3 regions of the Beggiatoa leptomitoformis genome follow, and region 2 is predicted to be linked to each of the others. Evidence: predicted binding sites of a transcription regulator. Region 2 holds the regulator's gene; each other region holds the start of a gene.
The links. The regulator PhoB, encoded in region 2, activates phosphate uptake and scavenging genes when phosphate is short. The targets are predictions, from matches to a motif close to GNNTGTCATAAAACTGTCANAT.
Positions count from the first base shown of each region.

Region 1: speA (biosynthetic arginine decarboxylase) is a predicted target of PhoB. The motif match lies at 3,754-3,775, and genes of this name have one in related genera.
Region 3: AL038_RS16575 (PstS family phosphate ABC transporter substrate-binding protein) is a predicted target of PhoB. The motif match lies at 8,083-8,104, and genes of this name have one in related genera.

Region 1 covers NZ_CP012373.2:764,060-774,946, reverse strand. The annotation lists gene uvrC (excinuclease ABC subunit UvrC) at 1-1,383, shown strand, start outside; gene pgsA (CDP-diacylglycerol--glycerol-3-phosphate 3-phosphatidyltransferase) at 1,380-1,937, shown strand; gene AL038_RS03280 (OsmC family protein) at 2,036-2,485, opposite strand; gene AL038_RS03275 (cupin domain-containing protein) at 2,505-3,014, opposite strand; gene AL038_RS03270 (RT0821/Lpp0805 family surface protein) at 3,180-3,638, shown strand; gene speA (biosynthetic arginine decarboxylase) at 3,831-5,723, shown strand; gene AL038_RS03260 (adenylate/guanylate cyclase domain-containing protein) at 5,887-8,886, opposite strand; gene AL038_RS03255 (hypothetical protein) at 8,879-9,076, opposite strand; gene AL038_RS03250 (hypothetical protein) at 9,203-10,291, shown strand; gene AL038_RS03245 (OmpA family protein) at 10,346-10,887, shown strand, end outside.
Region 2 covers NZ_CP012373.2:1,742,671-1,753,557, reverse strand. The annotation lists gene AL038_RS07325 (BtaA family protein) at 1-1,160, shown strand, start outside; gene AL038_RS07320 (class I SAM-dependent methyltransferase) at 1,213-1,857, shown strand; gene AL038_RS07315 (DUF2157 domain-containing protein) at 2,009-3,037, shown strand; gene mutM (bifunctional DNA-formamidopyrimidine glycosylase/DNA-(apurinic or apyrimidinic site) lyase) at 3,041-3,856, shown strand; gene phoB (phosphate regulon transcriptional regulator PhoB) at 3,901-4,596, shown strand; gene AL038_RS07300 (TOL_0243 family YfiR-like periplasmic protein) at 5,031-5,621, shown strand; gene AL038_RS07295 (TonB-dependent receptor plug domain-containing protein) at 5,627-7,810, shown strand; gene AL038_RS07290 (class I SAM-dependent methyltransferase) at 7,929-8,642, shown strand; gene AL038_RS07285 (SDR family NAD(P)-dependent oxidoreductase) at 8,723-9,448, shown strand; gene AL038_RS07280 (thiamine pyrophosphate-binding protein) at 9,506-10,887, shown strand, end outside.
Region 3 covers NZ_CP012373.2:3,884,937-3,895,823, reverse strand. The annotation lists gene AL038_RS16590 (AAA family ATPase) at 1-3,773, shown strand, start outside; gene AL038_RS16585 (RHS repeat-associated core domain-containing protein) at 3,849-3,992, opposite strand; gene AL038_RS16580 (C1 family peptidase) at 4,617-7,778, shown strand; gene AL038_RS16575 (PstS family phosphate ABC transporter substrate-binding protein) at 8,157-9,137, shown strand; gene AL038_RS16570 (Rpn family recombination-promoting nuclease/putative transposase) at 9,279-10,220, shown strand; gene AL038_RS16565 (hypothetical protein) at 10,376-10,887, shown strand, end outside.

The sequences.
Region 1 (10,887 bases), 980 kb from region 2:
ATGCAGAAAATTTTCCCCATTCGTCAGTGTGATGATAGTTTCTTTCGTAACCGTTCGCGTCCTTGTTTGCAGTATCAAATCAAGCGTTGTACCGCGCCCTGTGTGGGTTTTATTGACGAAGCGAGCTATGCGGAGGAGGTAAAACACGCGACTTTATTTTTAGAAGGTAAAAGTCATGCGGTTATCAGCGAATTAGTGGAGAAAATGAAAACAGCGGCTGATATTTTAGATTATGAAAAAGCCGCGCGTTATCGTGACCAAATTAATAGTTTACGTGTTATTCAGGCTCAACAATATGTTAGTACGGATGCGGGTAATGTGGATATCATTGCGTGTTTAGTCGAGAATGGTATTAGTTGTGTGCAGGTTCTTACAGTACGTGATGGGCGACAATTGGGCAGTCGTGCTTATTTTCCGAAACAAGAAGGTGACGAAGACGCACAAGTCGTGTTAGACGCATTTCTGCCGCAGTTTTATTTGGGTAATGCGCATGATATTCCTGATGAAATTATTTTATTTCCCGCAATAGCGGATACAAAAGCCTTAGCGGAAGCTATCCAGCAACAGCGCAAACGTCAACCGCGCTTTAGCATTCATGTACGCACGACGCGCGCTCGTTGGGTTGAAATGGCTGTGGAAAATGCGAAACAGAGTTTGCAACAACGTAAACCCAGTCATCATCGGGAGCGACTTGCTGCATTAAGTATCGCTCTACATTTAGAAACGCTACCACAACGTTTAGAATGTTTTGATATTAGCCATACGCAAGGGGAAGCAACGGTGGCTTCTTGTGTGGTATTTGATGCGGATGGGGCGTGTTCTGGTGCTTATCGTCGTTATAATATTACAGGTATTACGGGCGGAGATGATTACGCGGCAATGCAACAGGCATTAAGTCGGCGTTTTAGCAAAGTAGTGCAGGGGGAAGGAGCATTACCTGATATACTCTTTATTGATGGTGGTGCTGGTCAGGTGAAAGTAGCGCATGATACACTTATAAAGTTAAGTGTTTTTAACGTTCAGATTATCGGTGTTGCTAAAGGAACGGGACGGAAAGCAGGGTTAGAAAGTTTAATATTTCCTAATGAAGAACACCCGCTTTTTTTACCGAAAGATTCTCAAGCCCTACATCTTATTCAACAAATCCGTGATGAAGCCCATCGCTTTGCTATTGCGGGACATCGACAACAGCGCAATAAAGTCCGTCAGAAATCCGTGTTAGAACAGATTGCGGGCATTGGTGCGAAACGTCGTAAACTGTTACTCAATCATTTTGGTGGCTTACAAGGGGTATCGCGGGCAGGCGTAGAAGAGCTTGTCCGAATACCCGGCATTAGTCGACAATTAGCGCAAAAAATTTACGATTTCTTTTTAACGACGTGACAACTCCTAACGCCCTTACTCTTTTACGTATCGTTTTAATTCCCTTGTTTATTGGTGCTTGTTATTTACCCGGTACATGGGCTAATGAATTAACTACTTTTATTTTCGCCTTGGCTGCGATTACTGATTGGTTCGATGGTTATTTAGCGCGACGCTGGAATCAACTGTCTGCTTTTGGGGCTTTTCTTGACCCTGTTGCGGATAAATTGATGGTGGCTGTTGCCTTGGTTTTTCTGGTTGAAGCGAATCCTAGTCCTTGGATGTCAATTCCTTCCGCAATTATTATCGGGCGCGAAATAACCATTTCCGCACTGCGTGAATGGATGGCTGAATTAGGTCAGCGTGCGACCGTTGCAGTGTCTTATATTGGTAAAGTTAAAACGACTGCACAAATGTTGTCGATTACCTTGTTACTTTATCGTGAACCGTTATGGGATTTTCCCATTTATTATGCGGGATTTGTCTTGTTGTATATCGCGGCGGTGTTGACGATTTGGTCTATGCTGGTTTACCTACGGGCAGCATTGCCGTTGTTGTTAAAAGATGGTTTGTAGTTGGGTGTTATTTGTATCAGGATTTTCAGACCCTCCCTCACTCATGGGGTAGGGAGGGGAATATTTCTTCCACACGTCCTCAATCTGGCATCATGAGGTTAAGCGATTTCAATCGTTACTTCGGTTTTAACGGATTGTCCAATAAAACAATTACGATGCGCACTTTCATGCAATTTTTCTAATTGTTCATGTGTTGGTTGATTATCCCCCATAAAGGTAACGCTAGGGTGTAATGTAACCCGTGTAACTGCCATTTTTCCTTCTGCATTTTTTTCTAAAATACCAATGGCTTGGTCAAGATAATGCGCAAGCTGATAACCACGTTTTGCCGCAACGGCGAGAAAGGTTAGCATGTGACAGTTAGATAAGGCAGCGACTAACAATTCTTCAGGATTGGTACAAGCGGTGTTACCATTAAATTCAGGGGCGGAAGAGGCGTTGATTTGAATACCACTGGGAAATGTAACTGTGTGGTCACGGCTGAAAGAATCCGCATTAAACGCTGTTGTTGGATTTTTCCATTCAATGGTTGCTTTATGTTCTGACATGAGAAACACTCCTTTTTTGTCAAGATGATGGATAAGTCAATGCCTGAATAATGTTTGTATATTGGGGATATTGTGTCAATAAATCATCACGACGCGCTAATGTAAAGTCGCTAAAATCAAATGCTGGTGCAACAGTACACCCTAATAAGGCATAACTATTTGTCTGAACAAGTCGCGCACCAAACCAACAACCTGCAGGAACAACCGCTTGAAAAACTTCTCCAACCGTTGGATTTGACCCTAAAATAATTGTTTGTAATATGCCTTGTATATCAATAATATACAGATTAATGCTTGAACCTGCATAAAAATGCCACAATTCATCAGACTTAATCTGGTGTAATGCAGAAAATTGTTCACCGCAGAGTAGATAATAAATCGCACTGCTGATAAAACGATTTGCTCCGAAACGTGATGGCAATGCTTGTGCGGCTAAAGATTCTGTCGCGCAATAAGTACGGCGATAATATCCGCCTTCTGGATGAGCTTGTAAATTCAGAGTACGAATCCAATAGTGAGCATCTTGCATAAGATTTAATGCCTTATAATGAATGTAAATAATAAGGATTTATACTGCATAGCAGTGGTTTTTTGATAAAATGCGTATGGTTGCTGATTTTTATAAACTGGCATAGAGTTGGCATAATTGAACATTATTCAATTATCCAATTGTTACTTTTTCGAGGTGTTTATCATGAAGTTGAATGTCATTAGTTTGTTTGTTGTTATATCCATTTTTACGATAGGATGTGCTGAAGGCCCTTCTAAACAAACGATGGGTGCTGCAGTGGGGGGGGTTTTGGGCGGTATTGGTGGTTCTCAAATTGGGGGCGGTAAAGGTAAAACAACAGCCATTATTGCGGGTACATTATTGGGCGCAATTATTGGGGGTTCTATTGGACAATCGATGGATACTACAGACCGTCAACAAGCCTATAACACATTAGAAAATGTGCCTGATAACCAAGCTGTCGCATGGAAAAACCCAAATACTACCTCTCAATATACCGTTACGCCAACTAGCACTTATACGGGCAGTAGTGGCAATCCTTGTCGCGATTATTCCACCGTCGCCGTTATTAATGGTCAACGCGAGACAATTTATGGAACCGCCTGCCGTCAACCAGATGGTTCTTGGAAATCCTCTTCTTAATTTACCCTTGTTTCTAGGGAGCTTACTTCTCAAAGCGACTTGTGTTATCAATACGCAAGTCGCTTTTCTCTTTAACCGCCTTATGATAATTATTTGTAAATGATATACGCGCCCTTTTTTTCACATAATTGTCATAAACACTTCTTAGCATAAACACACATGGCTTCTTTCTCTTTTAACACAGGCAAAACAATGTCAACACCAGAATGGGATATTAATCAATCTAAAGCACTCTATAGTATCGAACATTGGAGCGGTGGCTACTTTGATGTGAATAATAAGGGCGAGATACAAGTCACCCCTATCCCGTCTAGACCTGCTATTAGCTTGTATGAATTGGCACAAAACTTTACGGCACATGGCTTGTCATTGCCTGTTTTAGTCCGTTTTCCCAATATTTTACATCACCGTGTCTATACCATCCGTGAAGCTTTTGCACGGGCAATTGCTGAAAATAAGTATCAGGGAGAATATACCGCTGTTTACCCTATCAAGGTAAATCAACAACACCATGTTGTAAAAGAAATTATGAATGCTGGCGTGAATGGTGGTGTCGGATTGGAAGCGGGTAGTAAATCAGAGTTGATGGCAGTGCTTGCGCTTGCCCCCTTGCAAGGTGGAACGGTTATTTGTAACGGTTATAAAGACCGTGAATACATCCGTTTAGCATTAATTGGGCAACAAATCGGATTACATCCCTACTTAGTCATTGAAAAAGCTTCAGAATTACAGATGATTATTGAGGAATCTCGCAGTATGGGCATAGTGCCTCGTATTGGTGTGCGGATTCGCCTTGCCTCTGTCGGAACGGGTAAATGGCAAAATAGTGGTGGTGAAAAATCTAAATTTGGACTTTCTGCGGCAAAACTACTAGACGTTATACAAGCGATAAAAGATGAAGGCTTAATTGAATCTTTACAACTTATGCACTTTCATCTGGGTTCACAAGTTGGCAACATTCGTGAGTTACAAAAAGCCTTACAAGAAGCAGCACGTTGTTATGCGGAACTATTAGCCATTGGTGTGCCTATCCAAGTGGTTGATGTTGGCGGTGGTTTAGGGGTGGATTATGACGGCACACGCTCACGACATTCCTGCTCGATTAACTATTCTGTGCAAGAATATGCAAATAACGTCGTTTATGAACTGAAAAAAATCAGTGAATTACACAACTTACCACATCCCAATATTATCAGTGAATCGGGACGTGCGATGACGGCGCATCATGCCGTATTAATAGTTAATGTCAACGATATAGAACCCGCACCGGGTTTAACCGCCCCGCCCCCCGTCGCGGATGATGCACCAACGATTTTAAAAGACATGGCGGAAAATCTGAAAACCATCAATCAACGTTCAGCGATTGAAGTCTATCACGACGCAATTTACTGGTTAAATGAAGCACATACATTATTTACTCATGGGATTATTAATCTAGCACAACGCGCCCATGCAGAACAATTGTATTATGCTATTTGCCGTCAAGTGCGCGAAATGTTACAAGCAGGCTCACGCACTCACCGCGAAATTTTGGACGAACTAAATGATAAGCTAGCGGATAAATATTTTTGTAACTTTTCATTATTCCAATCAGTACCAGATGCGTGGGCAATTGACCAATTATTTCCGATTGTTCCCCTGCATCGCCTAGATGAATGTCCAGACCGTCGCGCGACGCTACAAGATTTAACTTGCGATTCAGATGGACAATTTGACCGTTATGTTGATGGCGCGGGTGTAGAAACCAGTATGCCTGTACATATTCCTAGAGAAGATGAACCCTATTTATTAGGCGTGTTTTTGGTTGGTGCATATCAAGAAATTTTGGGCGATATGCACAACTTATTTGGCGATACCTTCTCGGTTAACGTGTATGTTACAGAAGATGGTGGCTATGAATTGGTAAACCCAATGGAAGGTGACACAGTGCAAGAGATGTTGCGTTATGTTAATTTTGATACCGACTTTTTACGCAATACCTATCGTAAACGCTTACAAGCCGCTGCCATCACCCCTGAACAACGCGCCGCTTATCAACGCGAAATTGACTCAGGACTAGTCGGTTATACTTACCTAGAAACCTAAATATTCACTTTGTTAAACATTGATTTGTAAAATATTACCGACGGATTAATTACTTTTTACGTCGCATCAACAGACTGCTTGTAAAAGTAGCACGGATACCACCGCCTCAAACGGTGCTATCCGTATTCTTACCTAGTTTTCAGAATAACCCCATTAATATTCCCTACTTTTCATCCAACCGTGTTACGCCTCGCCATAACTCATTGGGTGGATTAGTAATAAAGTATTGGCAACGCTGAATATAAATATTAATGACCTTATCGTCTTGTAAAAAAACTTTCAATGCTAAAAAGTGTTCTAATGCCTCTTCCCATTGACGAGATTTATACAACTGCATTGCGATTTCATAACGGGTTAAATGGGCTAATTTCACCTCGCGCAACGCCAGCGGGTCAACGTCAAACACTTCATAAACCGTAATAGCTTCTTCTTTTCCCTTAACTTGTACGGTGTCTATCTCACGGATTAAAAAGCGTTCAGGATGTTGCAATTGCTGATAAGTAGAAGAAGTAATGCCGATTATAATCCCATACTGTTTAGTCAAGCCTTCCATACGTGATGCTAAATTAACCGTATCACCAATAACGGTACTTTCCATCCGACTTTCAAAACCAATTGTGCCTAAAATCAATGCGCCCGTGTGAATACCCACTCCAATTGACAATGGTTTTTCCCCATTATTTTGTCGATAAGCATTGTACTCATGTAAACGCATTAACATCCCAACAGCCGCCAATACGGCATCATCCGCAACCCCAACATGCGTACCGGGAAATAACGCCATGATGGCATCGCCAATATATTTATCGATAAAACCACCATTTTCTGTGATATTAGGACCAATAAAATCCAAATAATCATTTAAAAAGTGAAAGTTATCTTCGGGAGTCATGGTTTCCGATAAAGTCGTAAATGAACGAATATCCGAAAACAAAACCGACATTGTTTCCTGAGACGCATCCCCTAAAACAACATCTTCGATTTCCTCCCTTCCCAAACGTAATAAAAACTCGGTTGGAACAAAACGTTTAAAGGCAATATTTTTGCGTTCAATTTTTTCATAATTACGCACATTTTCAATAGCGACGGCTGCTTGTGAGGCTAAGGAAAACACGATTTCAATATGGTTATTCGCAAATGGCACACAATCACCCGTTTTCGGGTCTAGCGGATTAATCAGTTGCAATACCCCAACTGCATTTTGTGTACGGTCTAAGAGTGGTACAACTAAAATTTCTTGAATACGATAGCCTTTAAACAGCGTATAAATAGCCTTATCCCTCTCGGGGTCAAATACTTCTTTAAAATCGGCTTTACTGGTTAAAATTTGTTTAGTCCGCGCACTATAAGCAACATATTTCTGCTCATGAATATTAATAGCGGGTAAATCAATTGACTGCGTATAAGCACCGCCTAAAAACAAATTAAGGGATTTATTTTGGATAATTTCAAAGCCCAATTGCTCATCCTCCAAAATATACAATGTTCCCCCATCCGCATTTGTTACATTACGCGCCTCAGACACAAATAACTCTAATAATTTCAGCAGACTATTTTCAGCAGATAAGGCGGTTCCAACACGTGTTAGCGTTTCAACTGTATTCTTAAGAATGCGGTCAGCCTCTTTTTCTTTCGTAATATCCCGAACTAAAATGACCGAACCGATATATTTAGAACCAACATATTCACTGGTTTCTGAAAGGGTGTCTTTTTGAATAATCGCGGTTGCAACGGCTTGTCCCACTCGATTATCTACAAGGCTAATTTCCGCGCCATAAACCTCACCAATACTATTCATGACTTTGCGGGCTAATTCGGCGGCTTCCGCATCATTAAAAATATCTTGGCAATCTTTCCCCAACATATCGCGCCGCTTAGGAAACATCGCCAATAATGCAGGATTATAACGAATAATTTTACCTTGTTTATCAGTTACTAATAAACCATCCGCCATATTATCAATAATGGCTGTCATGTGCGCGAGGGTATTTTGTAATTTACGTGTAGCATCTTGTACCCGTTGCTCTAGTGTATTAAACAACTCCTGTAATTGTCGTGACATACTATTAAATGAACTGGCTAATGTCCCAAATTCATCTTTTAAATCCATAATAATTTCATACGACAAATCGCCAGAAGTAACCCGTCGAACCCCATTAAGTAATTTATAAATAGGAATCAATATACTACGCGCCAGCAAATAACCAAAAATAGAAGCGACAACAATACACAACAACATTAATCCAAGTAGATTAATCACCGCTTGCTTTGTGGTTTCTACATACCTATCAGCAGGAATACTAACGCCTAAAACAGCAATTGGCATTTTATTAATATCATTAATCGTTGCATATTCAGCTAATTGTCCACCATAGCGAATATCAATGTCATGTATTTCTTGCTGCGCACGAATAGTTCTAAGATAATTTTCTGCCCTGATTTGTGGCTTATTTTCTAAATGTTCTGTTGTAAAACTGATAGATTCTGCATCAGCATAAATTGCCGCTGTTACCTCTAACAGATTTTCAATATCAGCGACTAAAATACGATCTTGATTTAACACATAACGGGCTAAAAGTACGCCTATCACTTCGGGTTGTGTTGCTATTGGCGAGTTATTATTTGCACTGCGAACCGCCTCACTTTTAAAAATAGGGCTTGCTACTGAAATCGCTAATAATTTTTGTAAATTATCAATTTCAATTAATTCCGTTGCAGTAATGGTTTCCCGTTGTTCTAAGGCTTTTTTTATTAAAATATTATTGTGTAAAGCCGTTTCTTTTTCCAAACGGGCATAATCTTTCCGTATTGTTTGCGCTAATAGGTTTTTTTGCGGGTCAACAATAATAAGCTGCGATAATTTTTTACTGTCTAATGCATCAGTTAAATATTGATTAATCTTATTTTTAATCAAAAAATTAACTAACACTTGTAAACTTCTATCGGTTGCCAATGTATGCGTTGTACTTTCAATTTCTTTAACCTTATTCTGATAAATTAACTGTGCAACCCGCATATTTTTTTTCATATTTTCAACGGCTTCTACCTCAATTTTGTCGGAGAAGTAATAAATTGAAAAAATAGTTGTAGAGATAGTGGAAATACACGTCACAATAAAAAAAGAAAGTAGTAACTTACTTTTTAATTTGAGATTTTTAAACACAAAAGGTTCTCCCACCGCCACCATATTGAATACCATCGCACGTTGTTATCATTGTTAATTTTTCTGGAAAAATTATTAAATTAAAAGCATCTAGTAAATATGCAAGATACATGCGCTGTTTAATTACGCCAACGATAATACCATCACCAATTAACTCACACTCACTTGGATTATAATACTTATAAATCATACAAATAAATTCACCCTTGTTATAGACTATGAGTTAATATTATCCGATTGATATACAATTTGATGCACTTGAACTGTAAAAATGTGCGTCAATCCATCACTCCTTTTCTGCAAAAGCCTTAATCCTATGCACTATACTATAATTCGCTTTATTAAAAACGTACTAATTTTATTATTTTTAGTAAGTTATGCAGCAATTGCTGAACAAACTAAAACCACTTTTAAAACAGATAAACCTTATGCAAATAATAAAAACCTGCGAGAAACTTTAGTAATTCCCAATGCAGAAGCCTTAGAAGTAACGGTTAAAGGGATGACTGAAGAAAAATATGATTATCTGCTTATTGTGGATAATGCGGGTAATGAACAACGTTTTACGGGTGCTTTTGATACGCGTTTTAGCGTACTTGGTTCTAGTATTCGAGTACAGTTTCGCTCCGATCCTGCAACCGTTGCTGATGGTGTAACGGTGAGTATCGCCCCTATCAGTTTGTTTAAAAAAATAAAGTTTCAATTATTAGCTGCTACAGAGGTTATTTTACGAGAGGGAACGGCGGGGTTAAATGAGCGATTTACAAAAATCACCCAAAATTTAAGCCACTTACGCGAACAAATTGGACAAATACAAGACCTAGATAGTGTAGCAACGCCAGTGAAAGAACAATTAGTGTTGATAGCACAAACTTATCATGACGCGGCAAATTCAGGCGGAGAAATCATAAAAAAACATCAGCAACAGTTTGAGTTATTGAGACAATTACAGAAAATCACGAATGATAATATAGAAAATATACTTAAAAAACAGCGCGAAAATCAAGATCAAGTGACAAACTTTCAAAGTTTATTAAGTAAAATCACTGACCCACTTGAACAGCAAAAGGTGCAGATTTCGCTTGAGGGAACACGCAATATTTTAAGTACCTTAGAAGCACAACGCATTATTTGGACAGATTTTCAGCAGGTAGAAAATGAATTAATTCGCCTCCTACAAGCCCATTCAAAATTGATTGAAGTGTTATTGTATAGCATGAATATTTCAGCACAAGTGTATGACCAAGCAGTAAATGTGGTGTCATTACAAAGTAGCAAGTTGTTGTCATTGGAGCGATTAAATAATTTGAGTGAACTGCAAAAAATCGTCAGTGAAATTCAAAATAGTGAGGCGGCAATTATGCAGATTACTAAACGCATCGAACAAACGGATGCTAATTTCTAAAGAAAATACTATTTTTTCTGCTCTGCACCATTCCATTCTCAATGAGGTGTTTTTATGACTGCTCCTGCGCCCCCCAAAAAATCACTCCCCAAAGAAATCCTGAGTAATACAAAAGGGTTGATGATTCTTGGAGGAATTCTATCGGTTGCTCTACTTATCAGTGGAACAATTTATTTTATATACGATTCAATTTTTGGTACAAATGAACCTGTGGCAAAAGTAGTTCCCCCCCCTAAAGTAGTAGAAACTGCCACAAAACCCGTACCTACACCTGCACCCACAACGTCACCACCCAACAAATCCACTGAACAAATAGAATATGAGGCAAGGATTAATCGTCGTGTTACTGTTAAAACGCCACCCCCAGATATTTACTGGACAGAAGCGAATCAGGTTATTCTCAATTTAGAAAATGAACGGCGCGCATTAATTACTGAACTCAGTGAACATTTAGGGGTTTCGCCTGCACAGATAAACGCACCTCAACCCAAAACAGGTGCTTACTCTTTGCAACAAGCCTCAACACAAGCCCCTGTTCCTGTTGTAGAACCAATATTGGTTACAAGCTCATGGATGAGTTTGAGTGAGCAGCTCAT
Region 2 (10,887 bases):
GCATATTAGAGCGTTTATTCAGTTTTTGGTTTAATGGCTTTGTTTACAATCAGATATGGGAAGATCCCAACGTTGATTTACAAGCCTTACAACTAACATCAGATAGCCGCATTCTCACAATTGCCTCTGGTGGTTGTAATATTTTAAATTATTTGATTGAACGCCCTGCAGCCATTGTTGCAGTGGACTTGAATCAATATCACATGCACCTAACTCGTTTTAAATTAGCTGCATTGGCTAATTTACCAAAATACGATGATTTTTATGACTTTTTCGGTTATGGCAATCGTCCTGATAATGTAGAAAAATACAAAACCCACATCAAACCACATTTAGACCCAGAAGCCATTGCTTTTTGGGAAAATAAGACGTTTTTAACGAAATCCTCCGCGCGAATTAATTTTTTTACAAAAGGCTTATATCGTCAAGCCCGCTTTGGTTATTTCATGCGCTTTTTGCACAGATTATCCAAAATTGCGGGTTATGATTTAGGCAAAATTTTGCACGCTAATTCTGTCGCTGACCAAGAAAAAATCTTTGCAGAAGAAATCGCCCCTTTATTTGATTATTGGGTTGTAAAATTAATCGGCAATTTTTCCTTTGCAGTCTTTAGCTTAGGGATTCCTCCACAGCAGTATGATTATATGAAAGAGGAATCACAAGGCAATTTAGTCAATCTATACCGTGAGCGTGTAAGACGTTTATCTTGCCAATTTCCAATAGAAAATAATTACTTTGCATGGCAAGCCTTTAGCTCAAGCTATGACCATAAACAACGGGTTGCATTGCCTGATTATTTGAAAGCTGAACATTTTGATGTTTTGAAAGAAAATGTACATCGTGTTGAAACCCATGTGACTTCATTAATGGGTTGCCTGCGTAAACAGCCGAATGCCAGTTTAGACCGTTTCGTTTTTCTTGATTCACAAGATTGGATGACACCAGAAGCCTTAACCGAATTGTGGCAAGAAATCGCACGGGTTGGTAAAGAAGGCACGCGCATTATTTTCCGCACCGCGTCTCCCGAATCACCTATTGAAAAGGCATTGCCTGCGTCTTTACGCTCCCGTTTTGTTTATGAAGAAGAACGTTCTAAAGAGCTGTTTAAACAAGACCGCTCGGCGATTTATGGCGGTTTCCATATTTATTCATTTGCTTAGTGCATCAGTTGGGGCGTATCCATTCGCCCCAATTTGAAAGAGGATTGAAAATATGGACCAAGTGCAAGCAATGGATCAGATGTATCGTTATCAACGGTATATCTATGATATAACTCGTAAATATTATTTATTTGGACGCGATACGCTCATTCGTGAAATGCCTGTACAGGCAGGTGAAACGGTGTTAGAAATGGGTTGTGGTACAGCACGAAATTTGTTGCTCCTCGCAAAGCGTTATCCTAATGCACAGTTTTATGGTTTAGATGCGTCTAACGAAATGCTGGTTACGGCGCAGCAAAAAGTAGAGAAAAACACTGACGCAAAAAATATTCATCTAGTTCAAGCTTTAGCGGAAGAGTTGGATTATAACAAGCTGTTTAATATAGATAAGCCGTTTGATAAAATCTTTTTTTCTTATGCGTTATCCATGATTCCGCCTTGGCAAAAAGCCTTACAAGCGGCATTACAGAATTTAAAAACGGGTGGCGAGTTACATATCGTTGATTTTTCTGACCAACGTGATTTACCCCGCTGGTTTCAATATGTGCTAACTCGTTGGCTTGATTTGTTTGGCGTACATTATCCACCTGATTTATTGCCTTATTTAGAAAATATGGAAAAACAAGAGCTTGGCACGCTAACCACACGCGGGTTGGGCGGACATTATGCGTTTTTAGCGCGTTTTAAGAAAAAATAAACTGCTGTTTGTTACGTTAGTAAACAGATAACGCTGCTCAAGGCGGTGTTGTCTGTGATGTATTGCAATCTACAAAGCAAATTGTGAATCAAACCATTCCTTGTTACGCTTAGACCTAATTTCCCTTAATGCTTAAAAAAATAGGTCTTCGATGATGCAAGTTTCCCAACAAGACATTCAAGATGCGGTTAAACAAGGCATTCTCGATGCAACACAAGCAACGTCCTTGTGGCAGTTTTTAACCAGTCGACAAACACAACCCCAATTTAATATGGCAAATATTGCCTATTTTTTGGGTGCGTTTCTGGTACTGTGTGCGATGACGTGGTTTTTATCTGAGGCATGGCAACTATTTGGCAGTCTTGGCATTATTGGCATTGCGACGGTGTACGCTTTACTGTTTATCTTGCTCGGGAGTATTTGTTGGCAAAAGCCCCAACAACGGGTAGCAGGTGGGTTACTGTTTACCTTAGCTGTTTGTATGACACCGCTTGCCGTTTTTGGCGTTCAACTGTTGCTAGAACAACAAGAAAATATAAGCTTTTTGTTCCCACAACGTGGCATTTGGATGGCCATTGGCACTATCATTGTTGGCGTTATTACACTGAAGTTTGTGCCATTCCCATTCCTAACAGCTCCCATTGCTTTTGCTTGTTGGTTTTTATCCATAGAACTGATACCGACTATTTTTGGTGGTGAAGCCGCCTTTAGTTGGCAAGTTGAACGAGCGATTACCTTGTATTTTGGCGTTATTATGTTGTTGGGAAGTTATTTAGTTGACCGCCGTACTCGTGAAGATTACGCCTTTTGGGGATATTTATTTGGCATGTTAGCGTTTTGGGTCAGTGTTACGTTGATATTGATGGATACTGAACAGGAATTACAACGGGTGCTTTATCTCATTGTCAATCTTAGTTTACTTATTCTATCAGTATTATTACAACGCAAGGTATTTGTGATTTTTGGGGCATTAGGTATTTTGATTTATGTGGGACATTTATCTTATCGCGTGTTTGCCGACTCGATGCTATTTCCTTTTATTTTAACCTTGATAGGCTTAAGTGTGATTTTTTTAGGCGTGCAATATCAACGGTATGTAACCTATTTTAACGAGGTCATACAACAAAAATTGCCGCGTTCTCTAAAATATTTACTTCCTCAACAACGCATACGTCATTAAATCATGCCCGAATTACCTGAAGTTGAAACCACTCGCCGAGGCATCGCGCAGCACTTAGAAGGGCGCACTGTTACCGCTATTGATGTTCGTGAATCGCGCTTGCGTTGGGCAGTGCCGTCAGACCTTGCAACACATCTATTAGGACAGCCCCTGCAACATATTCAACGACGAGGTAAATATTTACTGTTTGCATATCCAACGGGACATTTAATTATTCATTTGGGCATGTCGGGCAGTTTACGCATTGTCTCTCCTGATACCCCACTGAAAAAACACGACCATGTTTTAATCCAGTTTGGACAAACGTTTAGCCTGCGTTATCACGACCCGCGTCGTTTTGGTTGTGTGTTATGGACAAGTGAACCTGTTTTACAGCATCCATTGCTTGCAAGTTTGGGCGTTGAACCTTTAGAAAATGAATTTACGGGCAAGTACTTACAACAAAAAGCAGGTAAAAAACAGCTTGCCGTCAAAACCTTTATTATGAATAGCCATGTTGTAGTTGGGGTAGGCAACATTTATGCGAGTGAATCCCTGTTTTTAGCAGGCATTCACCCGACTCGCGCGGCGGGCGAGATTACGTTAACCCGTTATGAGCAGCTTGCCAGTACGATACGCGAAGTATTAACTGCTTCAATCGCAATGGGAGGGACAACCTTACGTGATTTTGTTAATACCCAAGGTGAACCGGGTTATTTTAGCCAAACCTTGCGGGTTTATGACCGTGCCACGCAAGCCTGTGTAACCTGTAACACACCAATTGAACGTATCATACTTGGACAACGAGCAACGTATTATTGTCCGCATTGTCAGACATAACACTTGTCACCTTTTCTTATTCATTAACCTGTGTAACCTTTAAAATGTCAGAGCAACCTATTCTTATTGTTGAAGATGAAGCCCCTATTCGGGAAATGTTAAACCTTGCCCTGAGTAAAGCGGGGTTTATCGTCACAGAAGCGGCTGATGTCCGTCAAGCACAGACCTTAATTTTTAACCAACTACCTAAATTGATTTTATTAGATTGGATGTTACCTAATAAAGTTAGCGGTATAGAATTTGCGCGCCAACTAAAAAAAGAACCACAAACGCAAGAAATTCCTATTATTATGCTAACGGCTCGTGGTGAAGAAAGCGATAAAATTCGGGGGTTAGAAGTGGGTGCGGATGACTATGTTACCAAGCCTTTTTCGCCACGAGAATTAGTTGCGCGGATTAAAGCGGTGTTACGACGTGCTTCTACCCATTCGGAAGGTGAACAGCTTGCGGTTAATGAATTACGCCTAGACCCTAATGAACATCGCGTAACAATTGCAGGGCAAGAAGTACAAATGGGCCCTACAGAATTTCGCTTGCTTTACTTTTTTATGCGCCATCCTGAACGGGTTTATAGCCGTAGCCAAGTATTAGACCAAGTATGGGGTGGAAATGTTTATATTGAAGAACGAACTGTCGACGTTCATATTCGCCGTTTACGGAAAGCGTTAGCTGATCATAATTATGATTATTTAATTCAAACCGTGCGCGGAGTAGGTTATCGATTTTCGACGCGCGAATAAATCTAATATTATGTTTAATTAGGTGTTATATAGAAGGGCGAATGAATTCGCCCTTTTTTTGTATCCGCAATAAACCTTTTGCAAAAGCAGCATGGATACCACTAAAAGCGGTATTATCCGTTGTCATTTTTCCTAAGATACTTTTACAAGAAATCTAATATGTCCATTGTTTTCTAATTTAAGCGCGCAATCGGCAGATATTATCAATATTATTGATTGATAATATTCCCCAAAATTGTCCATTATATTTTTAGCCAATCCCAAAAAAATTTAATATACAGTATATTACACATTGTGCTTTAGAGTAACCATATCGCGGTTGTAACAAATCGTTATAAAAAAAATTCTCAAAAAGCTATTAGTCCACTAATATTGTTGTTAAAAAAACTTTATAGTAAACTTTCCTTACATTTTCATGTTTAGGTGAAGCCACTATGTCGACATTATTAGGGAGAATAGTGATATTCGCCCTCATCACGTTACTCTACCAGCCAGTTGCTTACGCACTGTCAGCTGCGGAAGAATACGAAATTAAAGCAACCTTTTTATATAAACTAGGCAGCTTTCTGTATTATCCTCCAACAACCCTATCAGATAACAAAAATCAATCTTTTTATATTTGTATCTTAGGACGCGACCCCTTTCAACAAAATATTGATATTGTAGTTGAAAATCAAACAGTACACGGACATGCTATTAAGGTAAAGCGGTTGCAACAAGTACAAGAAGCAAATTCGTGTCATGTATTATTTATTAGTGATTCGGAACAAGCACGGCTAAAAACGATTTTGCAAGCACTCCAACGGCTGCCCATTTTAACTGTGAGTGATATGGCGAATTTTGTTGAACAAGGTGGAATGCTCAAATTTTACAATGAAGATAATAAAGTCCGCCTAGCCTTAGATTCAACAATAATCAATGCGGTTGCCATTAAGCCGAGTGCGAATCTTTTGAGAGTTGCAACAGATATAAGTGCTGATAACTCGAAACTGAAAGCGGTTAATCAGCAAAGAGGGGCGGAGTAACTAACATGAATAAGATAACAATTTATCTATGCACAGCTTGCTTAGTGTTGTTAGCGTTAGACCTACATGCCGCAACTGATGATGAAATAGCCAAAAGAGCGCGTTTGGCACAATTACGTGATTTAGATTTAGCTGAATTGTCTGAAGTGGAAATTAAGTTGGATGATGCTTTTGATATTTTTGGTGGTTTAGTCAAAGCAAAGACAACCAGCATTGCTACAGGAGCAAAACAGGTAACGGACCGCGCACCTGCAGTTACAACCGTTATTACATCACAAGACCTTGAGGCAATGGGTGCAAGAACGCTCGATGATGCTTTACGTAGTGTTCCGGGCATACAGGTTTCATACAACTATTTTAATATCCCTGTTTATAGTGTTCGCGGAATTTCCGTAGCGGGAGACCATGATTCAGGTTTATTGGTTTTAGTTAATGGTATTCGACTTAACGATTCACACCGTGGTTCTAAAGGATTATATTGGAGCGGTTTTCCTATTAGTACAGTTTCTCGTATTGAAATTATTCGTGGTCCTGGTTCTGCTGTTTATGGGGCTGATGCGCTTGCTGGGGTAATTAATATCATCACTAAAACGGCTGATGATATTGATGGAACAGAAGTGGGTGTACGACTTGGCAGTTATAACACGCAAGACACTTGGGTAACACATGGTAGTGAGTGGAATGGTTTTAAAATCGCGGCAATGGCTGAATTTACTAAAACAGATGGACATCAAGGTACAGTAGAAAGTGATGCACAAACTGTATTTGACGGTATGTTTGGCACACACGCATCTTTAGCACCAGGCGAGTATGGGTCAGAAATTACGACCTATGACACTCATATTGATATTAGTAAACAGCGTTGGCAATTAAGGGCAGGTTTGCATAAGGGAGAGGATATGGGGGCTGGAACAGGCATTGCGCAAGCACTTGGTTCAGATCAACCTATGTCTGAACAAAGAATCAATGCTGATCTGACTTATCACGACCCTAAATTTACCAAAAATTGGGACGTTCAAACACAGTTGAGTTATTTGAATACGCATTTTGAGGCAGAGTTTTATATCTTTCCTATAGGTGCATTCGGTGGTACTTATCCAATAGGATATTTGGGTCGTCCATCAGCGTCAGAAAATCAAACACAATTAGCATTATCTGGATTTTATCATGGCATTGATGACCATTCGATACGTGTTGGTGTCGGTTACGCTAACTATGACCAATATGAAGTAAAAGAGGTAAAAAACTATGGTACTAATCCCTTTACAGGCGAAGATGTGTCACCAACTACTCTTGTGGATGTGAGTGATACATCCGCTTCATTTATACCAGAAGTATCACGGACTGATGGGTATCTTTTTATACAGGATGCGTGGACAATCAATCCTGAATGGGAACTGACAACAGGTGTGCGTTACGATGAATACTCTGATTTTGGTTCAACTGTTAATCCACGTGTTGGTTTAGTCTGGCAGGTACGTTCTGATTTAACAACCAAGCTACTATATGGCAAGGCTTTTCGTGCGCCTTCTTTTCAAAACTTATATAACCGAAACAACCCAGCTCTTCTTGGCAACCCAGATTTAAAACCTGAAAAAAGTGAAACATGGGAATTAGCCTTTGATTATCGTGCGTTAGAAAGTCTGCATTTAGCTTTTAACCTATATCAATATAATATTAAGGATAAAATCACACTTATTGCTATTGGTGATACTGAATTGCAATATGCAAATGCGACCGATTGGAAAGGGCAAGGATTTGAATTCGAAGCGCGTTGGAAAACCAGCATTAAGTCTAGCTTGCTTTTTAATTATAGTTATCAAAACGCTAAAGATGAAGCAAATAACGTCTTGAATAATGCACCTGAACAGATGGCTTATTTACGCGCAGATTATCTGCTTGGTTCTACATGGTATGTAGATACCCAAGTTAATTGGAACAATGGATGGGTACGCGGGCTAAATGATCCACGCCCTGCATTAAACGGCTATACAACGGTAGATTTAACGATTCGTCGCAAAGATATTCGAGCGGGCAATACTAACGTTGCATTTGGTATTCGTAATCTATTTGACGAAGATGTTCGTTATCCTTCTCCTGAACCTAGCAGTGGTTCAGTTGTTAATGTGCCTAACGACTTGCCTGGTGCTGGACGATTCTATTTTATAGAGTTTCGGTATAAATACTGAAATAGTTATGTTTTGTCATGATATTAGGACTCTTGTAGATGCTTAAATTTACGAGAGTTCTCCTAAAAAAGTACCTCAATATTACAGGTTAAATATATAACTGGTGGAGATGGAAAACGTGGAAGATATTAAAAGTGTAGAAGACTATTTTGGTACTATGGATGTTTGGAGTATTTATCATCGTGTTGTCACTGCTAATAACCTATCACATCGTGAAATATACACTGATGTAGCTCGTGTTTTAAGTGAATTAGAGGATGAATTCTCTTTTTTGGACTTGGGCTGTGGGGATGCTACTTATTCGGCACCCATATTAGTGAATCTACCCATAACGTATTATTGTGGAGTTGATCTTTCTGCAACAGCACTGGAATTGGCAGAGAAAAATCTTAGTCTGTTAGCCTGCCCTGTAGAATTGCATAAAATAGATTTGTTGCAAGCACTGCAAAATACCAAACGTCAGTATGATGTTATTTTTTCTAGTTTTGCAATACATCATTTGTCTTATGAAGAAAAAAGCTACTTTTTTCAATCCGTTATTAAACGCCTTAGTAAAAATGGAATATTACTATTGGTTGACGCGATGAGAGAAGAAAATGAAGACCTCCCAACTTATTTACAACGGTATTGCTATCACATAAGGAATGAATGGCAAGGTATAAGACCAGAGGAAAAAGAGCTAGTTTGTTGTCATGTAATGGAAAATGATTTTGTAGAAACAGCCAGTACACTTGAGTTTATGGCAAAGCAAGCAGGGTTTTCTAGCTGTCAGAACGTCAGTAAATATTCGGCACATCAAGTAATTGTTTTGAAAAATCACTTGGGTTTATAGATGTTGTTCACTCAAGCTAGAATTATCGTATCAATGGATAATGTGATGTACCATCACATTTTGAGTAGAAGTGTAATTTAATGAAAAAAATAGCACTAGTGACAGGTGGTAATTCAGGAATTGGTCATGCAACTGCGAAGCTTTTAAAAGAAAAAGGCTATGACGTTTTTATTTCTGGTCGTGATGCAAATAGACTTCAAAAAACGGCTAATGAACTGGGTGTAACATCTTTGTTTGCTGATATGTCTAAACCTGAAGACTTACAAAAATTAGCAATTCCTTTTTTAGAAACTGGCTTAGATGTACTTGTTTGTAATGCGGGAGTTGCGAAACCTATACCCATTCCTGACATCAAATGGACAGACTTTTTTGAGTCCTTTAGCACGAATGTTTGGGGTCCTATTTTTTTAATAAAGGAATTACTCCCTGCATTAGAAAAACGACAGGGAAACATCAGTATCGTTTCATCGGTTGTTGCGCAAACAATGGAAAAATCTAACTTATGTTTATATGCTGCAACAAAAGGTGCAGTCAATGCCTTTGTGTGTAATATGGTTACAGAATTGACACCCAAGGGGATACGTATCAATGCGGTTGCACCAGGGCCTATTGATACACCTATGTTTGATAAGGCAGGTAGTAGTCCAGAGGCGGCAACAGAATTTAAAAGATTGTTAGCTAGTGAAATTCCGTTGGGACGTATTGGAAAACCTGAAGAGGTTGCACATGTTATCGTTGCACAACTTGAGGCGACTTATGTAACAGGTAGTATATGGACCGTTGACGGCGGTGTGAGTGTTGTTTAATTTATAACGTATATAATTTTTTACTTCTATTCAGATGCACTAGAGAAACACCAAACCATGCCAACTTTAGCCGATTTAGCTGTTAGATATCTCAAAAAAATTGGAGTTCAATATGTCTTTGGAATTCCTGGAGGAGCGATTGCGCCTTTGTATGATGCTTTAGCGCGTGGTCAGCTTAAAGGAGCTGATTGGCCAAAAGCAATTGTTGCTCGGCATGAAACAGGGGCCGCATTTATGGCGGATGGTTATGCTCGTGAAACAGGTAAACTCGGCGTTTGCTGCGCGACAACAGGTCCAGGTACGACTAATTTAATCACGGGCGTTGCTTCGGCTTATTTGAGCCATACGCCTATGTTGGTTATTACGGCACAAACAATCTTATCTAATTTTGGCAAAGGCTCATTTCAAGAGTCATCTCCTGATGGGTTGGATACACAATCAATGTTCGATCAGTGTACTAATTACAGTAGCATTATTTCTCACCCTGATCAGTTTGAAGGTAAGTTGCTAGACGCGATTACAGCGGCTTTACGTCATCCTCAAGGTCCTGCACATTTGAGTGTTCCTATTGATGTATTTAAGTTTGTAGTTAGTAATGATATTGAAAGTGAAGAGTACGAAACGGAAAAACAATATGAGTTTGATGGCAGATTAGTTTTACTGGCTAATTTGTTGGATTCTACATTTATTGATGAGAGTGCATTAGATAGACTTTTTAATCGGTTAATTGACTTGCTCAAGAAGCAGAAGAAAATTGTGTTTTTGATTGGTAGCGATTGTGAAGGTGCTATTGACCAAATAGTTAAACTATCTGAATTATTGAACGCACTAATGGTGACAACACCCGAAGGTAAAACGTGGATAAATTCAAATCATCCGTTGTATCGTGGCGTATTTGGGTTTGCAGGACATTTGAGTGCGCGTAAGGCACTGGCTGATAAGTCAGTTGGTTTAATATTAGCGATTGGAACGAGTTTGGGTGAGTGGTCAACAGATGGTTGGGATAAATTATTGATGAATAATAAATTAGTGCATGTTCATCATACACCAAAATATTTTTCCCGCTCTTATATGGCTTGTTTACATGTCTGTGGGCGATTGACAGCTATCTTTAATAAGTTACATCATAGACTAGAGAAACACATCACGACGCATCAGATTGCGTTACCTAAAGTGGGGGGAGAACCATCAAATGTGTTGTCTTGCGATATAGAACGTCGCACACTGGGGCAGGCTTGTGCGCCACGTCATATTGAGATTAACGCACCTGAAAAATATAGACAATATCCCGACGCAATTACATTACCAATTAAGCCTCAACGATTGATGTGTGAGTTGACTTTAAATTTTCCATCAGAAACCCGTTTTTTGGCGGATACAGGCAATAGTTTCGCGTGGACAACGCATTATTTATTTCCAAAAGTAGAGGGGCGTTATCA
Region 3 (10,887 bases), 2.1 Mb from region 2:
AAGCCGCTGCAGCTTACGAATCCGCTTTTCGCTATCTTAGTGCGGCACTCAACCTATTTACCGTTCAATATTGGCAAACAGATTACGCCCTTATTTTAGCCGTCACTACTGAAGGGGCAGAAGTTGCCTACTACATTGGTGATGCCGATGAAATGGAACGATTAGCATTGCGTGTATTACGCAATGCCCGAAGTTTACTAGATAAAATCCGTATTTATGAAGTCCGTATTCAAGCTGCTCGCGCTCAAGGACGGTTTCGCGATGCCTTAAATATTGCCCGCCATGCCCTACGTAAATTGGGCATTCGTCTGCCAGATAACCCCAGTCGTTGGCATATTTGGTTAGGCGAGTTACGCATGAAATTTGCGTTAACCTCAGGCGATATGCCTAGCCTTTTAGAACTGCCCGAGATGACTAACCCCGAAAAACTCGCGGCAATGCAGATTTTAAATCACGCAACTTCTGCCGCGTATGCTGCCCAACCCAATTTAATGCCCCTAATCACTTTCCGCTTGATTCAATTATCGGTAGATTTTGGCAATACCCCTGTTTCAGCGTATGCCTACGCAACTTACGGACAACGGCTATGTGGCACGGGATTTATTGAAAGCGGTTATCAATTCGGTGAATTGGCGGTGCAATTAAGTGAACGCCTCAACAATCGTGAATTTCGAACCAAAACTTTTTTCATCGTCAACGCCTTCATTCGGCATTGGCGCAACCCTGTTCGCAGTATTTTAAACCCCTTGCGGGATGTGTGGCGACTTGGGTTAGAAATGGGCGAATTTGATTTTGCAAGCCTCAGCATGTTTGCCCGTCTTGCCTATGCCGCCCTGATTGGTGAACCCTTAGAAAATTTAGAAAAAGAAATGACCGCGTATAGCCAAGAAATTCGGCAACTACGCCAAGCAGCGGCTGTTAATTTAATTGAAATTTATCATCAAACTATCTTAAACCTACGGGGACAATCCCCAGAAAATCCTAGTCAACTGGTCGGCACGGCATACAATGAAGAAGAGTCGATAGTTATGTATAAAAAACATAACAATCGTACCGCTTTGTATCATAACTATTTCAACAAGGCTATTTTAGCTTATTACTTTCAAGAACCTTACAAAGCAAGGGACTATATTAATTGTGCAGCACAATATTTAAATGGCACGATTGGTTCAATACCATTTGCTTTTTTTCATTTTTATGAATCATTAATACTCTTAAGTATTTATCCACAAGTTACACCCCGTGAACAAAAACACATTTTACGCACAGTAGATAAAAATCAGAAAAAACTACAACTATGGGCAACTTTTTCACCAGATAACCAACAACATAAATATTACTTGGTTGCCGCAGAACGGGAACGTGCCTTAAAACATGATAAAGAAGCCCGTGAATATTACGACCAAGCAATTCATCTTGCGCATGAACAAGGCTATTTAAACGAAGAAGCCATTGCTTGCGAATTAGCAGGACAATTTTATTTACAGCGCGGTTTAGTTAAATACGCATACGCCTGTTTACGTGATGCCCATTACGCCTATATCCGCTGGGGAGCCATAGCAAAGGCCAAAGAATTAGAAATTCGCCACAGCAATTTATTTTCGCAACGAGACAGTTCCGCCCAAACAACAACCATTACAACCTTAATAACCCAACAAGGGCTACCCAACATGCTAGATTTTGCTAGCATTTTAAAAGCCTCGCAAGCCACCACTAGCGAATTAGACTTAGGCAAATTGCTCAAAAAACTCATGCAAATTGTCTTAGAAAATGCAGGCGCGCAACGTAGCTTATTAGTGCTAGAACAAAATGGACATTGGGTTATTGAAGCCGAAGGTGCATTGAATGCAGAACATGTCGAAATTTTACAAGATTTACCTTTAGAAAACGCCGCATTATCGCTGCCTATCACCCTCGTTAATTATGTCATTCGCGTACAAGATTGTGTCGTATTAAACGATGCGTGCAATATGGGCAAGTTTACCCGCGACCCCTATGTTGCCAGCCAACAAATTAAATCCATCTTATGTATGCCCATGTTAAATAAGGGTAAACTAAGCGGTATTTTATACCTAGAAAACAATCTTGCGACCAGTGTATTCACCCCAGAACGGGTAGAAATCCTAAGTCTATTATCTAATCAAATGGCCATCTCTTTAGATAATGCGCGTTTATATAAAACATTAGGCGAAAATGAAGAACGATTACGGATTATTACCGAAACCACACCGATAGCCCTATCCATCAGCCGTGCAGAAGATGGACTCATTTTATACGCAAATCCTCGCATTGAATCTATTTTCGGCTTACCACCCAGTACCCTGATTAATCAATATCGTACGCTTGATTTTTATCGCAACCCTGATGACCGCGAAAAAGTGGTGGGCGCATTCCGACGTTTTGGCTCAGTCAGCAATTATGAAATTGAATTTCGTAATGTTTACAACCAATCCGTATGGGTCGCGCTTTTTGTGCATCCTATTCGCTTTGTTAATCAAAACGTACTTCTCAGCGCGTACTATGACATCACCGACATTAAAAATGCCGAAGTAGAACGTCAAGGCTTTACCCGTGCATTACAAGAAAGTGAAGAACGTTTCCGCGTGATTGCTGAAACCATGCCCGTGCCTATTTTTATCATCAAACCCGAATCAGGCATGATTTTGTATGCGAATCCACAAAGTAGCCAAACCTTTGGATATAGCATTCCCGATTTAGTGGAACGCACGATAGGCGAATTGTACCGCTACACAACAGACCAGCAAAAATATGTCTCTTTATACAAACAAAATAAAGGCAAAGTAAAAGATTATGAAGTTGAACTACTCAAAGCCGACGGCTCGCCCGTTTGGGTAGCGATTTCAACCCAACAAGCAACCTATGCAGATGAACGCGTCATTCTCACCGCATTACATGATATTACCGACCGTAAACGCGCAGAACAAGAACACATGCGCCTAATTAAAACCTTACAACACAACGAACAATTAGCCTCAGAAAATGCGCGTATGGGGGCAGAATTATCCGTTTCTCGCCAACTACAACGCATGTTATTACCGACAGAGACAGAATTAACCCAAGTGAGAGGCCTAGACGTTGCCGCCTTTATGGAACCTGCCGACGAAGTAGGGGGGGATTACTATGATATTTTACAATGTGCAGAACATACTCTTATTGGAATTGGTGATGTAACAGGACATGGGTTAGAAAGTGGCGTGATTATGCTCATGATACAAATGGCCGTTCGCACCTTACTAGAAACACAACTAGCCACCCCAGAAGCCTTTTTACCCATTATTAACCGTGCGGTTTATGCCAATATTCAACGAATGGGTTCAGACAAAAGTTTAACCTTAAGCCTCATTGATTGTTATCCCTCCCCCCTAGATAGTTCATTAACCGTTTTACGCATGACAGGACAACACGAAGAAATACTCGTTGTACGACAAGATGGACAAGTTGAACGTATTAATACAACCGCTTTGGGTTTTCCCATAGGATTAGAAGAAGAGATTAACGACTTGATTAACTATCAAGAAGTTATATTACAAGTAGGGGATGGTATTGTGCTTTATACTGACGGCATAACTGAAGCCTTAAATCCTGAAAAACACCAATACGGCGTAAAACGTTTATGTGATGTAGTCAGTCATTTTTGGTCAAAATCGGTAGCAGAAATTAACCATGCTGTTATCGCCGATGTGCGAGCGCATCTCAGTGGGGATAAATTAAAAGATGATATTACACTGCTGGTTTTAAAAAAACGGCACTAATGCTAGTGCCTGCCTGAACCAGAATTAGCTGAACTACTAGAATGTAATTGATGAGGATGAAAAACACTATTAACATTAAGGGTATAAATCTACCTGTTTACCATCAACTCCAATCGGGTCTGTCATTATCCACCGCCCGATTTCCGCCTCATAATCCCGCGTCCCAAACTGCGTCAGTTTTGTATCTTTAGCATTACCAATGAAAGAAACAATAGCCACTATGTGGTTTTGCAATTTCTTAGAGAATGATAAAGTTTTACCAATCGACTAACTTGCTGTTTCAATGCATTGTTAAGACGTTTGCTAACCCTCTTTGACGCTTCCAAAAAACTCGCATAACGCACTGCGCATTAAAGATAAACCACTGAAATGGGTTTCCATAATATTGCTATACCACTCGTATCACGTTTTCCAACCAAAAAGCCTACTATTTCTCTAACCATATTTAAAGAAAATAAAGTTTCTTAAGCAAAAACCATTTATGTTAGTAAACATAGACAAATTATTGACAATAGTTATTTTATTTTTAAATTTTTCTGCTGTTTGAGAATTCATGGTTTACAAATTAGGATAAAAAAACACTATCACTTTACAATAAAGTAAAAAGTTGTCTAATTTATTGTAAATTGATATTTTTTATATTTTATTATACTTTACGTAGTGCTATTTAAAAATGGCATTAATACTCTTACTTGGTTCAACTTTAGTACCAGTTCTAGTTGTCAATGTAGTTCAAGCGGTAACTTCAGTTGTCAAAATAAGTAACAACAACATACTTTTCCTTTAGTTTTTGGGTATTTCTCGTTACCAATTTTTTGGTAACGGGATATCGTGAGGTGTCTTATGTTCAGGATTCAAACAAAGAATGACCTTCGTTATATTTTTTTAAAACTGCTCATCCTAACTTTATGGCTAGTAGGATTTTTACTCCAACCCAGTTTTGCTACGGACAGTTTAACAGTTGGTAATGTCAAATTTAGCAATATTCGTACTTCTATTCCCAGTGGAAGCACTGTTGCTAATGGGCAAAAAATCACAATTCATTTTAATTACGAGGTTACAGATTCTAATTGTAGCAGTTTTTGGATTCGGCTTCTTACTGATGGACTGGCAGTTTACGACGAAAGTTCCCCTCTAATGTGTGGTAGTGGTGATTACTCTTGGTCTTTCATGCTGACAAATAATTCCAGTGTTAATGGTTTCTATTTTGCGAAAAGAGACGACACTTTTACTTGGTCAGAAAAAACGGGAATAATATTTCCTGTTACATATGTCTGTTGTTCTACAACCCTAGCTCTAGAGAATCTAACATTTGTTACAATACCAAACCTAGTTGCTAATGAAGCAAAAGCATTTTCAATTCCCATTGAAGCAGAAACTATAAGTCAATCTGTAAACCTTGAGGTTTCAGCATCCATTTTTAATTTTGAAACAACTACTATCAATATAGATAATATTATTAATATTAGTGCATTAGCCATCAAAATTAGATTAATGCTAAATATTATAGACACAATATTTTCAGGAGTCGGCGGAATAGATACTTCTGCCTTTGTTCGAGTGGTATTAATTGATAACGAGACAAAAAGGGAGTATCTGGTATATCAAAAGAGTTATCAGGAATTAACAGAAGAAGAAAAATTTAACTGGTTGTCAGATTATTTAGTTTTTAACGCTGTTTGCCAAGAGAGTTGTGTTTTACCAAAAACAATTCACACTTTTTCACTACGTCTTGAAGCGAAAAGTGCTGTACTTAGCATTCCTGAGATTTACTACGTTAATACCCCGTTATCTTCTAGTACAGAAACAGTAATAAAACAACAAAATACTGTTATTGTCCAAAAGCTTAACGAACAACAAGATATTGGATGGATTGCCGGGGAAACCGCTGTTTCTAATTTAACTTATGCAGAAAAAAAACATTTAACTGGTGCATTAGCTGATGATGAAACTGAAGTTGGAGAACTTAATTTGCAGGGTTTTGAATATTACCGAGGTGGTATATTTGATTTAAAATCTAAAAACCCAAATGATACACGCAATTTGAGAAAAACTCGGCGACAAAGTGCTTTGGTCGACAGTTTTGATTGGCGGAATAGACATGGAGAAAATTGGGTTACTGCTGTAAAGGATCAAGGTAATTGTGGAAGTTGTTGGGCCTTTGCTGATACAGGCACTTTAGAAGCAGTTACCAACCTTTATTTTAATCAACAGCTAAGTTTGGATTTATCTGAGCAAGATGTATTGTCTTGTAATCCTGAAATCGAGTTTACAGATGAAAACGGAAAACTTGTAAAAAGAAAACTAGGTTCTTGCAACGGCGGACCAATGTTTACTATTCCTCAGAAATATCTCACTTTAGGTATTGTTGACGAGAATGCCTTCCCTTATAAAGCAACAGATTTACTAGCCTGCTCTGATAAACAATCTATTTTTAGTGAAAAAGTTAGTATAAATAAAGCAGGTTCATATTTTGATTTAAGTGAAGATAATGAAGATGATATAAAGAAATTGCTCATCGAAAAAGGTCCTTTAGTCGCGGCTGTTTGGAGTCTTAGTCATGCCATGATATTAGTTGGTTTCGAAACTGATTTAGATGGAAGAACTATTTGGATTTTTAAAAATAGTTGGAGTGGAGGTTGGGGAGGAGCTGGAGCTATGGGCGATATTGTCAATGAGAAGACAGGGAAAATATCGCATTGGGGTAAATATAAATCCGAAGGCTCTGCTGAAAATGGTTTTGCTTATATCAAACTAGAACCTAAAAACTTAAGTGTCATGGCTATCGAACCACCAATTAATAGTCTTGCTAAAGCACGCCAGATTGTTTGTGTTGATAAAGATAATGATAATTATTGCAACTGGGGAATATCTGAGGAAAAACCCTCAACTTGTCCATTATCTTGTAAAGCTGAGAAAGATTGCGATGATTCTGACGCTAATTTAGGAACTTTCAACGCAAAATACGAATGTGAAGTAACTGGTGAAACACCAGCTAAACCGCCAATTGCCAGTTTTAGTTTATCCCCAAATAAGGGCGCAAGTCCTTTAACAACAACACTAGATGCAAGTGATTCAAGCGATTCTGATGGTTCTATCGTTTCCTACTCGTGGAAATACTCACCGTTAGATGATGATAGTGAAGAAACTTCTATCACAACATCAAATAGTCCAATAGTGACACATACTTTTACAAATATTGGTCAATATGTTGTTACTCTGACGGTAAAAGACTCTCAAGGTTTAGAAAGTGTTTTTAAAAAAGTAGTAAGTATTACATCTGTTCGTTCTTCCTCAAGTTACCCCAACTTAGGCAAGAGCTTCAGCTTTACGAGTGCAGGACAAGCTTCTATCGCAAATGCAATATTTTCTGGTGGACTAATTACAGTAAATAATACAACGCCAAGAAAGGAATCAACCATTACACTGGCTGATACAATAAATATTTCAGGAGAAATCAACGTAGCACCCGAACACACCAACCAAAAAGCGGATATTGTTGTTGTTGGTTTTTATGCCCGTGAAGGACACTTAAAAAACGACGATCCTAGCCTAGAAAACTGCGACCCTGCTATTTTGAATGAAACACCACGAGCAGACAGTGCATTTAATGCAAATAGTGGCTATTACACTCGTACTAAAAAAAGTGCAGGGGAAACTGAAACAGGGGACAATTGGTATTGCTCTTGGGTAACAGACGCGCTAAAAGATAAAATGACGATTGATAGCAAATGGTGTAAGCCTTCAGTGGCGGAAACAGACCCACGAGCAACGCCGACAACCCCGCAGGAATATTGGCAGGCATGGAAAGGGGGATTAGCTGATTTAATTCAAAATCCTTTGGAAACGGTTGATGCATTACCTGCAACGCAACCCGTTACCTTATATGCAGGTCAGTTCGATGCAGTGGGACACTTATGCTTATATTTTGGCTATCGCTTGCATAATTCAGGGTTATTAGTCTTCAATGGTGAAACACCTATCCTAGTTCGTGTTCGTCAATAGGTTTGTTAAGTCTTGCTTTAAGGTAGAGGTATTGTGATTGCCTCTACCATTATTTATCTCACACGCTATCTATTCATTTATCCACAGTTAGTGCGAGATAACCCGCAAATGTTTGTAATAAATAGTCAGTTTTTTTCCAATAAGTAAACTTTCTAAATGCTCTCCCCTTAAAAAGCCTTGTGTAATAGTTTGTTATAGAAATTTTATTTTGAGTGAATCATTACAACAAATCACTACTTCTTTAACACTACCAAAACTCAAATGCCTAACCCATCCCGTATTGACTGATACAATCAAAAATTAAAACTGTCATCAACATGTCATACACAAAATAGACAATAATGGTTGCTTTAAAACTTACCACAGGAGTTGTATTTGATGAAAAAATTACTTACGGCAGCATTATTTAGCGTTAGTTGCGTAATTGCTGCACCCGTATCTGCTATAGATGATTTGCATGAGTACAAAGGTGGTGCCAGTGGCGTTTCTGGTAATCTGTCCAGCGTTGGCTCAGACACCATGAACAACCTCATGACCCTGTGGGCAGAAGAATTTAAAAAATTCTACCCCAACGTAAATATTCAAATACAAGGTGCTGGTTCTTCCACCGCGCCCCCTGCTTTAACAGAAGGTACGGCACATACAGGCCCAATGAGCCGTTCTATGAAGCCTGGCGAAATTGAAGCGTTTGAAAAGAAATTTGGTTATCCCCCAACTGAAGTTCGCGTAGCTATCGATGCACTCGCTGTTTATGTGCATAAAGACAACCCTCTTGATGGTTTGACCATACAACAAGTTGACGCGATTTTCTCCTCAACTAGAAAATGTGGTGGTGCAGAAGACATCATTAAATGGGGTCAAGTTGGTTTAAAAGGCTCTTTAGCCGAACAATCCATACAATTATTTGGTCGTAACTCCGTTTCTGGCACGTATGGCTATTTTAAAGAACACGCCTTATGTAAAGGCGACTTTAAAAACAATGTGAATGAACAACCGGGTTCTGCTTCTGTTGTCCAATCCATCAGTGCTTCTTTAAATGGCATTGGTTACTCAGGCATTGGTTATTTGACCTCTGGCGTAAAAGTGCTTGCTATTTCTCCTAAAACTGGCGCATCAACCGTACCTGCCTTAGTTGGCGATGGTGCAGACAAATACAAGAACGTCATCAGCGGCACATATCCGTTATCCCGTTTCTTATACGTTTATGTCAACAAAGACCCAAGCAAGCCTTTATCTCCACTGGTTAAAGAGTTTTTAACCATGATGTTGAGCAAAGAAGGTCAAGCCGTGGTACAAAAAGATGGTTATGTTCCATTACCTATCTCTGTTGTAGAAAAAGAGTTAGCAAAGTTAAAGTAAGCTAGACGCTTGTCTAATCAAACAAAAACCCCGCCCTTGTGCGGGGTTTTTATTTGTGTAAATAATGATGAATCGAGTTGCAGCATGTTTGATGTTTTATAATTATAATTCAACGCTAAACTCCTTCATTAGAAAAACACCATGCGCGTCAAAGACAAATACATTAACCCTTTTACCGATTTTGGGTTTAAAAAACTTTTTGGAAGTGAACCCAATAAAGATTTACTCATCGATTTTCTCAACGAACTCCTGAAAAAAGAAACAGGACGTATTCTCGACCTAACCTACCTGCCGCCCGAACAACTCGGACGACACAACGATGCACGCAAAGCGATTTTCGACATTTACTGTGAAAATGAACACGGCGAGAAATTCATCGTTGAACTCCAAAAGGCAAAACAAAACTATTTTAAAGACCGCAGTATTTACTATTCTACGTTTCCTATTCAGCAACAGGCTGAAAAAGGGGAATGGAGTTTTAAACTCAATGCGATTTATACCATTGGTATTTTAGATTTTGTGTTTGATGAAGATAAAGAAGACCACGATGTCTTTCATCATGAAGTACAATTAATTGATAAAAGCACACAAAAAGTGTTTTATGATAAATTGACTTACATTTACCTAGAAATGCCGAAGTTTAAAAAGAAAGAAGATGAATTAGAAACGCATTTCGACAAATGGCTATATATTATCCGCAATCTGGAAAATCTGACTAATCGCCCGCCAAAATTGCAGGAAAAAGTGTTTAGTAAATTATTTGAACAAGCAGAAATTGCAAACTACACCGAGCAAGAATATGCCGACTATGAAGAAAGTTTAAAAGTTTACCGTGATTTGAAGAATGTCATCGATACGGCTTTTGAGGAAGGTGTCGCAGAAGGTATCGAAAAAGGCAAAGTAGCAGGTTTAGCGGAAGGTATTGAGAAAGGTAAAGCAGAAGGCTTAGCTGAAGGCATAGAGAAAGGCAAAGCAGAAACTATTCGCCTCACGGCATTACAACTCAAACAAGCAGGGGTTGCTATTGACGTTATTGCCAAAGTAATGGGATTAACGGTTGATGAGTTAGACAACTTACCATGAGTATAAGGTGTGTTGGTTAGCGTGTTTTTTCGCACTGTAGCAGTGAATGTATAAGATACATACTTTTTCGCTTACGTAAATATTGGTAAAAACCTGACAGCAGATAAAAACGTTCTTGGTTACAATAAGTCAATTTTTTAACTCGAGTAATGGAAATGCCGTATCAATCAACATTAATAACCCAAGGCACAGAAACTTTTATCACGGTTAAGTCTTTAACTATTACAATGTGTTGGACAAGTGCTGTCGATCTTGACTTGGCCGCCGCATATCAAACTAAAACGGGTAGGCAAGGATTGGTTCACTTTGCCGAGTTGGGCAGTACCGATAAGTTTCCCTTTATTAAGCTGAGTGGTGACCAAGGTATCGGCGATAGACAGGGTAATAACTCAGAAACCTTGTGGATTAATGCGTTAGATGACATGGATTATGTTTGGATTTTCTGTTGGGATTATGGCATGGTACAAACGGGTAGTCATGGACGGTTTAATGATTGTGATATAACCTTACAACTTATTGATGAAAAAGATAAGTCTATCCAAGTGAAAGTAGATACCAGCGAAATGGGGAATGTCTGTTGTATTGCAACGTTGGATAATAGCCAACAGGAGACAAAACTGATTAATCTTAGTAAGGTAGGAACATTACGAGGTTTATCTAAGTTGGA